Peribacillus sp. FSL E2-0218: one gene and its partner. The protein of the gene in region 1 binds, or shares a complex with, the protein of each later gene. Links are inferred from orthologs where the notes say so. Each region holds a gene or a part of one and is shown in the gene's direction. Other genes may lie near its edges.

Region 1 (3,929 bases):
GATCGAATTTGGTCCAAACGAAGAAGGTAAAGGCTTCGAATTTGAAAATGCTATCGTCGGTGGTGTAGTACCACGTGAATACATTCCTGCTGTACAAGCTGGATTGGTCGATTCACTTGATCGTGGTGTACTTGCTGGGTATCCGCTAGTCGACATCAAAGCAAAATTATTCGACGGATCTTACCATGACGTTGACTCCAACGAAATGGCATTTAAAATTGCTGCTTCAATGGCTCTTAAAAATGCTGCTTCTAAATGTAAACCGGTTATCCTTGAACCAGTCATGAAGGTTGAAGTTGTCATTCCTGAAGATTATCTAGGCGACATCATGGGAGATATCACATCTCGCCGTGGACGCGTAGAAGGTATGGAAGCTCGCGGTAACACGCAAATGGTTAAAGCGATGGTTCCACTATCTGAAATGTTCGGTTATGCTACATCTTTACGTTCTAACACACAAGGACGCGGAACATTCTCTATGCACTTCGATCACTATGAAGAAGTACCTAAGAGCATTTCTGAAGAAATCATCAAAAAAAATAAAGGTGAATAATTGATTTTCATCTCTTATTAAAGTATAACTATCTTATGTAAGCTGTGATGGAAGATTTAGTCTTCTTTCACAGCCCTTATATACTTAATCTTTTATTTATAATACTAAGGAGGAATTCCTAATGGGAAAAGCTAAATTTGATCGTTCAAAACCGCACGTTAACGTTGGAACAATTGGTCACGTTGACCATGGTAAAACAACTCTAACTGCTGCAATCACAACTGTACTTGCTAAATCTGGTGGCGCAGAAGCTCGCGCTTATGACCAAATCGATGGTGCTCCAGAAGAAAGAGAACGTGGTATCACAATCTCTACAGCACACGTTGAGTACGAAACAGCTACTCGTCACTATGCACACGTTGACTGCCCAGGACATGCTGACTATGTTAAAAACATGATCACTGGTGCTGCTCAAATGGACGGCGGAATCCTAGTAGTATCTGCTGCTGATGGCCCGATGCCACAAACTCGTGAGCACATCCTTCTTTCACGTCAAGTAGGTGTACCATACCTAGTAGTATTCATGAACAAATGCGACATGGTTGATGACGAAGAACTTCTTGAATTAGTAGAAATGGAAATCCGTGATCTTCTTTCTGAATACGAATTCCCTGGTGATGACATTCCAGTTATCAAAGGTTCTGCCCTTAAAGCTCTTCAAGGAGACGCTGCTTGGGAAGAAAAAATCCATGAATTAATGACAGCTGTTGACGAGTATATCCCAGAACCAACTCGTGACACTGAAAAACCATTCATGATGCCAGTTGAGGATGTATTCTCAATCACTGGACGCGGAACTGTTGCTACAGGACGTGTTGAGCGTGGACAAGTTAAAGTCGGTGACGTTGTTGACATCATCGGTTTCAACGAAGAATCAAAACCAACAACTGTAACTGGTGTTGAAATGTTCCGTAAACTTCTTGACTATGCTGAAGCTGGTGACAACATCGGTGCACTACTTCGTGGTGTATCCCGTGAAGATATCCAACGTGGACAAGTACTTGCTAAACCAGGTACAATCACTCCGCACACAAAGTTCAAAGCTGAAGTTTATGTTCTTTCTAAAGAAGAAGGTGGACGTCACACTCCATTCTTCACAAACTACCGTCCTCAGTTCTACTTCCGTACAACTGACGTAACTGGTATTTGTAACCTTCCTGAAGCCGTAGAAATGGTTATGCCTGGGGACAACATCGAAATGACTGTTGAACTTATCGCTCCAATCGCTATCGAAGAAGGTACTAAATTCTCTATCCGTGAGGGTGGACGTACTGTAGGCGCTGGCGTAGTTGCTACAATCCAAGAATAATTGATTCACTAAAACAATATGGGAAGGGACGCCTTCCGAAAAGAGCAGATGGGACGCCATCTGCTTTTTTTTGTGTTTACGATTATACTTCCCTCCATTATAGAGATAATGATACGTAGCTTTCAGTATCATGTTGAGCTTTGGCCATATGAAGAAAATGGATTTTAAAGACCTTATAGAATGTACTTGTAAATACTTGAGATAGTATGTATAATAATAAAAGTGTGTTGCACAAGAAAAGTCTAAGTAATACTTGCTTTCTACTTGTGCTTTATGTATAATAGACAATGTTGGTCTTTGACTGCGATGATATGGAAGGTTGCTGACACACCCGGCCGCTTTGCCATGGCGAGTGTGTGGGAAATTTCCATTGAGAAGGTCTATTTTAAAATAGGCGAAAAGGAGGGAAAATTATGGCAAAACAAAAGATTCGTATCCGTTTAAAAGCATATGATCACAGAATCCTTGATCAATCTGCTGAGAAAATTGTTGAAACTGCAAAACGTTCTGGTGCGGCTGTATCTGGTCCGATTCCATTACCTACTGAAAGATCGGTTTACACGATCCTACGTGCGGTTCATAAATACAAAGATTCTCGTGAACAATTCGAAATGCGTACGCATAAACGTCTAATCGACATCGTTAACCCAACTCCACAAACAGTTGATTCATTGATGCGTTTAGATTTACCGTCAGGCGTTGACATCGAAATCAAATTATAATTCATATAAATATGAACAATTACTCTAGGAGGTGTGACTTATGACCAAAGGAATCTTAGGAAGAAAAATCGGTATGACTCAAGTTTTTGCTGAAAACGGTGAACTTATCCCGGTAACAGTTATCGAAGCTGCTAACAACGTGGTTCTTCAAAAGAAAACTGTTGAAACTGATGGCTATGAAGCAGTTCAAGTTGGTTTTGAAAACAAACGTGAAAAGCTTTCTAACAAACCTGAAAAGGGACATGTTGAAAAAGCAAATACTACTCCTAAGCGCTTCATTCGCGAATTCCGCGGAACGGATCTTACTGAATATGAGATCGGTCAAGAAGTCAATGTAAGTATTTTCGCTGAAGGCGATTTAGTAGATGTATCAGGAATCTCAAAAGGTAAAGGTTTCCAAGGCTCTATCAAGCGTCATGGACAATCTCGCGGACCAATGTCTCACGGTTCACGTTACCACCGTCGCCCAGGTTCAATGGGTCCTGTAGCTCCAAACCGCGTATTCAAAGGTAAATTATTACCAGGACGTATGGGTGGGGAACAAATTACTGTTCAAAACTTAGCTATCGTTAAGGTTGATGTTGAACGTAACCTACTATTGATCAAAGGTAATGTACCAGGTGCTAGAAAAGCGTTGATCAAAGTTAAAACTGCTGTTAAAGCAAAGTAATTTCTAAGAAAGGAGGAGCAATAGAATGCCAAAAGTTACATTGTTCAACCAAACAGGTTCACAAGTTGGCGACATCGAGCTGAATGAATCCATCTTTGGTATCGAACCTAATAATCATGTATTATTTGAAGCAATCATCATGCAACGAGCTTCCTTACGTCAAGGAACTCACAAAGTTAAAAACCGTTCTGAAGTTGCAGGCGGTGGACGCAAACCTTGGAAACAAAAAGGAACTGGACGTGCGCGTCAAGGTTCTATCCGTTCTCCACAATGGCGTGGCGGTGGCGTTGTTTTTGGACCAACTCCAAGATCTTACGCTTACAAATTGCCTAAAAAGGTTCGTCGTTTAGCTATTAAATCTGCATTGTCTGCAAAGGCATTGGAAGAAAACATTTTGGTACTTGATAGCTTGTCTTTCGAAGCTCCAAAAACAAAAGAATTTGTAGCTGTACTTAAAAACCTTTCCGTTGATACTAAAACGTTGATCGTTACTGACGGTTTAGATGAGAAAGTTGCTCTTTCTGCACGTAACATCCCTGGTGTTACTGTAGTGGAAGCTGTTGGTCTTAATGTTCTTGATGTTGTATCACACAACAAATTGATCTTGACTAAATCAGCTGTCGAAAAAGTAGAGGAGGTGCTTGCATAATGGATGCACGCGATATCATTAAGCGC
Region 2 (4,490 bases), 3.1 Mb from region 1 along the record:
CGTTCCATATTAAGCTGCTTCAGCATGAACAATTCGTATCGGGAGAATTTAATACCAAATTCCTTGAAATATATGATGTAATGAACTCATAATGTAAAGGAAGACAGGAGGTGCTTTTGAATGAGTGAAATGGAAGGCCAATTACTCGAAATGAATGATTTTAATAGTGGACTAGGCAAAGTGGAGATTGCACCTGAGGTGATTGAGGTAATTGCGGGCATTGCTGCATCGGAAGTTGAAGGTGTTGCACATATGCGCGGTAATTTCGCTACTGGTGTAGTTGAAAAGCTTGGTAAAAAGAACCACGGTAAGGGTGTTAAAGTGGACTTGACGGGAGAATCGATCAAAGTCGAACTTTATTGCGTCATGAAATTTGGTGTTTCAATTCCGAAAGTTGCCCAAGAAGTGCAAGACAACATTCGTGAAGCCTTGTTGAACATGACGGCCATCGATGCTGGTGAAGTGAACATCCATGTAGTGGGCATAGCATTTGAAAACGCGAAGCAAGAAGCGGATTACGAACAAGAAGTGTAAGTGGCACCATTCGATTCACACCTGCAGAAACCCGGCAAAAAGCCGGGTTTTTGTTTGTTTGGATGCCGGCTCAATGATTGCATCGCTATTCATCCGGGCTGGACTGATAATATTATGGTAAATGAACATAATAAGGCGGTGTCTGGAAGTTTCCCTTTAATTCAAGGGTGATTTCTGTTATTGTGTAAAAGGTGAAATATGAGCATGAAAGCCAGGCAAGCACTTTTTTTGGCACATTCAAATGATTGAATCGTGTTTTCTTGCTGGAAAAGATCGGGGGATGATAGGTTAATCAAGGTGATTATGCCTTTTTCTCCTTTGATTTTGTGAAAAGCAGCTGAAATACGGAAAAACACGCTGTAAATCTTAATGTTTTTGAAAAAAAGTTATTTAATGTTCGTTTGTTCTGGCGTTTTCATATATAATAGTAGATGTTAAAGGAGTAAGATTATGAAAAGAAGAGTAGCCCGTGAAAAATCCCTTCAAGCACTATATCAGATCGATATTGCCAAGTCGGGTGCCGAAGAAGCAATGGAAAGCGTATTGGATGGCGCTCCTACTGATGAATATTTCAAGAAATTAGTCATGGGGATTACGGAAAATCGAGAACAGCTTGATGGAATGATCAGGGACAATTTAGAGAACTGGACGCTGGAAAGATTAGCGAACATTGATCGGAATTTACTGCGAATCGCGATTTATGAAATGGTTCACAGTGAAGATGTGCCTGTAAGTGTCGCAATGAATGAAGCTATTGAAATTGCTAAGAAATTCGGTGATGATCAATCAAGCAGCTTTGTGAATGCCGTTTTATCCAAAGTGAAGGTGAAAAGCGACAGCTAAGGCTGCAGTCTAAAGCCATGAATCTCCCGGCAATTTCTTTAGCAAAAATTAACTTGGGAGGAATATACACATGTCAGCTCAAATCATTAATGGTAAAGAAATTGCAGAGGCAGTTAGGCAGGAAATCAGCAAGGAAGTTCAACATTTACGTGAAAAAGATATGGTCCCGGGTTTGGCTGTCATTCTCGTCGGTGATAACCAAGCCTCACAGACTTATGTACGTAATAAGCAAAAAGCCTGTGAAGACGTGGGGATGCATTCCGTTTTGATCAAAAAGCCTGCAGATCTATCTCAGGAGGAATTAATGCAGAGCATCAATGAACTGAACCAGGATGAAAGCATCCATGGCATATTGGTGCAGCTGCCATTGCCAGGGCATATTTCTGAAAAGGCGATCATCGAAGCGATTTCCCCGGAAAAGGATGTGGATGGGTTCCATCCGATTAACATTGGGCGGATGATGACTGGTCAGGATGCTTTCTTACCTTGTACGCCATACGGGATTATGGTGATGCTTGAGCATATCGGCTATGAGCTTGAAGGAAAGCATGTGGTCATTGTCGGAAGAAGCAATATCGTCGGGAAACCAGCCGGACAATTGTTTTTAAATGCGAACGCAACCGTTACATACTGTCATTCTAAGACAAAGGATCTTGCGTATTTCACCAAGCAAGCCGATGTGGTCGTGGCAGCTGTCGGTAAGAGGGATACGATCACAAGTGATCATATTAAAGAAGGTGCGGTCGTCATTGATGTTGGGATGAACAGGAATGATGAAGGAAAGCTTTGCGGTGATGTGGCGTTTGAAGAAGTGAAAAACAAGGCTTCATACATTACCCCTGTTCCTAAAGGCGTCGGTCCCATGACGATTACGATGCTTATGAAGAATACGGTCAAATCTGCTCAAAAAACATTTGAACAGAGAAAATCAGCATTAAAAAGCTGAAAAAAGCGTTAAAACATTTAAAGAAGCGGACCTCTTGTTTTATAATAACGGGAGACCGCTTTTTTCCATTCATAAATTTTAATGACGTATTACGTGTAACCTATAGGTGAGCTTTCTTTATATCCGATTCCCGTCGGAAGGAGACATGATATGAGTAACCAGCAATATTTGAGCGTGTCGGCATTAACGAAGTACATTAAAAGGAAGTTTGACGTCGACCCCCATTTACAAAATGTGTACATAAAAGGTGAAATTTCGAATTTTAAACAACATACGAGCGGACATATGTATTTTACGCTCAAGGATGAAAAGGCCCGCCTCCTCTCCGTTATGTTTGCCGCTAATTCCAAGGGGATGAAATTCATGCCCGAAAATGGAATGAAGGTACTTGTAAAGGGTGATATTTCATTATATGAAGCGAGCGGACAGTATCAGCTTTATGTGAAAAGCATGGCCCCGGACGGAGTGGGCGATTTGTATCTGGCTTATGAGCAGCTGAAGAAAAAGCTGGAAGCGGCAGGGTTGTTTTTGGCCGAACATAAGAAAATGATTCCACAGTACCCTAAATCGGTAGGGGTCATAACCTCTCCGACCGGTGCTGCATTGCGGGATATCCTGACGACCATCAAGCGGAGGTACCCTATTGCGAAGATCATCGTATACCCTGCGCTTGTCCAAGGGAATAATGCCGCTAAATCGATTGCAAAAGCGATCTCGATGGCTAATGCAAGGGCGGAGAGCGATGTGCTCATAGTCGGAAGGGGCGGCGGTTCGATCGAGGAGCTATGGGCTTTCAATGAAGAAATCGTGGCTGAATCGATCTATGATTCCGATATTCCGATCATTTCCGCTGTCGGACACGAAACTGATTTTACGATTGCTGACTTTGTCGCTGATATGCGTGCGCCGACACCGACCGGTGCCGCAGAGCTAGCGGTGCCGCATCTCAATGAAATACTGGAACGCCTGATGAACCGAAAGAATCGCTTGACCCGTTCGATTCGTGAGGCGGTGAATTTTGAACGCACCAAATTGACGAGGCTGGAGAGATCCTATGCTTTCCGTTATCCTCATAAAATGTATGAACAAAAGCTTGAACAGCTTGACAGGACGAAGGACAGGCTTTTGAAGACAAGTACCCGGTACTTCTTGAAAAAGAAGGATGGGCTAAACCAGTTGAACGATATTCTTAAGAAGCAGCATCCTGAACAAGCGGTAAAAAATGCTCAGGAAGAATTGCAGCAGCATGAAAAAAAATTGCGTCGGGCGATGGAAGCAATCTATCGGCATAAATCGCAGCAATTCGTCCATATGACGGCCACATTATCTGCCCTCAGCCCGTTGAAAATCATGGAGCGGGGCTATGGGTTGGTTTTTACTGGAGATGAGACGCTCGTGAAAAGCACGCAGCAGGTATCCATTGGGGAGAAGATAGCCGTTTCCATAAAGGATGGCACTCTTGAGTGTGAAATTAAAGATATTAAGGAGCGAATTGAACCATGACAAAAAAACAGGAAGCTACATTCGAAGAAGCGATGGAGAATCTGGAAAAAATTGTGGAACAGCTTGAAGAAGGAGATGTGCCCCTTGAAGAAGCCATTTCCATATATAAACAAGGTATGGACTTATCCAGGCTGTGTCATACGAAGCTTAAGGCGGTTGAAGATCAGCTGACCCAAATTTTACGGGAAGACGGGGAACTTGAAAACTTCGTTGTCCAGGAGGAAGAATAACATGAGTCCAACATCCTTCGATCTTTTTTCTAAAGAATACAAAGCAATAATCGAAACGGAAATCATTGAATACGTTAAAAAGCTTGAAGCTCCGGCTGTGGTGAAAGAGGCGATGGCCTATTCACTCGAAGCCGGCGGAAAAAGAATACGCCCTTTATTGGTTTTTGCAGTGTTGGGGGCATTCGGGAAAAACTTGAGAATGGGAATTCCGGCAGCGGCAGCGATTGAAATGATCCATACCTATTCTTTAATTCATGATGACCTTCCCGCGATGGATGATGATGATCTCCGCCGCGGAAAACCGACGAACCATAAAGTATTTGGTGAGGCCGTAGCCGTTCTTGCCGGTGATGCCTTACTTACATATAGCTTCCAATTGATCTCGGGTATGAACGATCCCGAGGTGACGGCCCAAATGAAACTGGACCTTGTAA

Evidence for each region.
Region 2: the proteins of rpsJ (region 1) and nusB are in contact, whole or in part, in a solved structure (PDB 3D3B), measured with the Escherichia coli proteins. The link is inferred for Peribacillus sp. FSL E2-0218 from one-to-one orthologs.

What each region holds. Positions count from the first base shown.
Region 1 is NZ_CP150304.1:135,227-139,155, forward strand. What follows is about bases 1,221-3,929. They hold rpsJ (30S ribosomal protein S10), read left to right. Parts: upstream 1,221-2,275; coding sequence 2,276-2,584; downstream 2,585-3,929. Other genes in these bases: tuf (elongation factor Tu), read left to right, coding at 1,221-1,862; rplC (50S ribosomal protein L3), read left to right, coding at 2,625-3,254; rplD (50S ribosomal protein L4), read left to right, coding at 3,280-3,903; rplW (50S ribosomal protein L23), read left to right, coding at 3,903-3,929. In the rest of the region: fusA (elongation factor G), read left to right, coding at 1-553; more of tuf, read left to right, coding at 675-1,220. UniProt on the Escherichia coli protein: Involved in the binding of tRNA to the ribosomes. Part of the processive rRNA transcription and antitermination complex (rrnTAC). The complex forms an RNA-chaperone ring around the RNA exit tunnel of RNA polymerase (RNAP).
Region 2 is NZ_CP150304.1:3,253,624-3,258,113, reverse strand. Bases 1-2,680 are described here. They hold nusB (transcription antitermination factor NusB), read left to right. Parts: upstream 1-984; coding sequence 985-1,377; downstream 1,378-2,680. Other genes in these bases: xseA (exodeoxyribonuclease VII large subunit), read left to right, coding at 2,474-2,680; folD (bifunctional methylenetetrahydrofolate dehydrogenase/methenyltetrahydrofolate cyclohydrolase FolD), read left to right, coding at 1,448-2,323; MHI53_RS15640 (Asp23/Gls24 family envelope stress response protein), read left to right, coding at 121-534; accC (acetyl-CoA carboxylase biotin carboxylase subunit), read left to right, coding at 1-92. Outside these bases: more of xseA, read left to right, coding at 2,681-3,826; MHI53_RS15620 (exodeoxyribonuclease VII small subunit), read left to right, coding at 3,823-4,056; MHI53_RS15615 (polyprenyl synthetase family protein), read left to right, coding at 4,058-4,490. UniProt on the Escherichia coli protein: Part of the processive rRNA transcription and antitermination complex (rrnTAC). The complex forms an RNA-chaperone ring around the RNA exit tunnel of RNA polymerase (RNAP).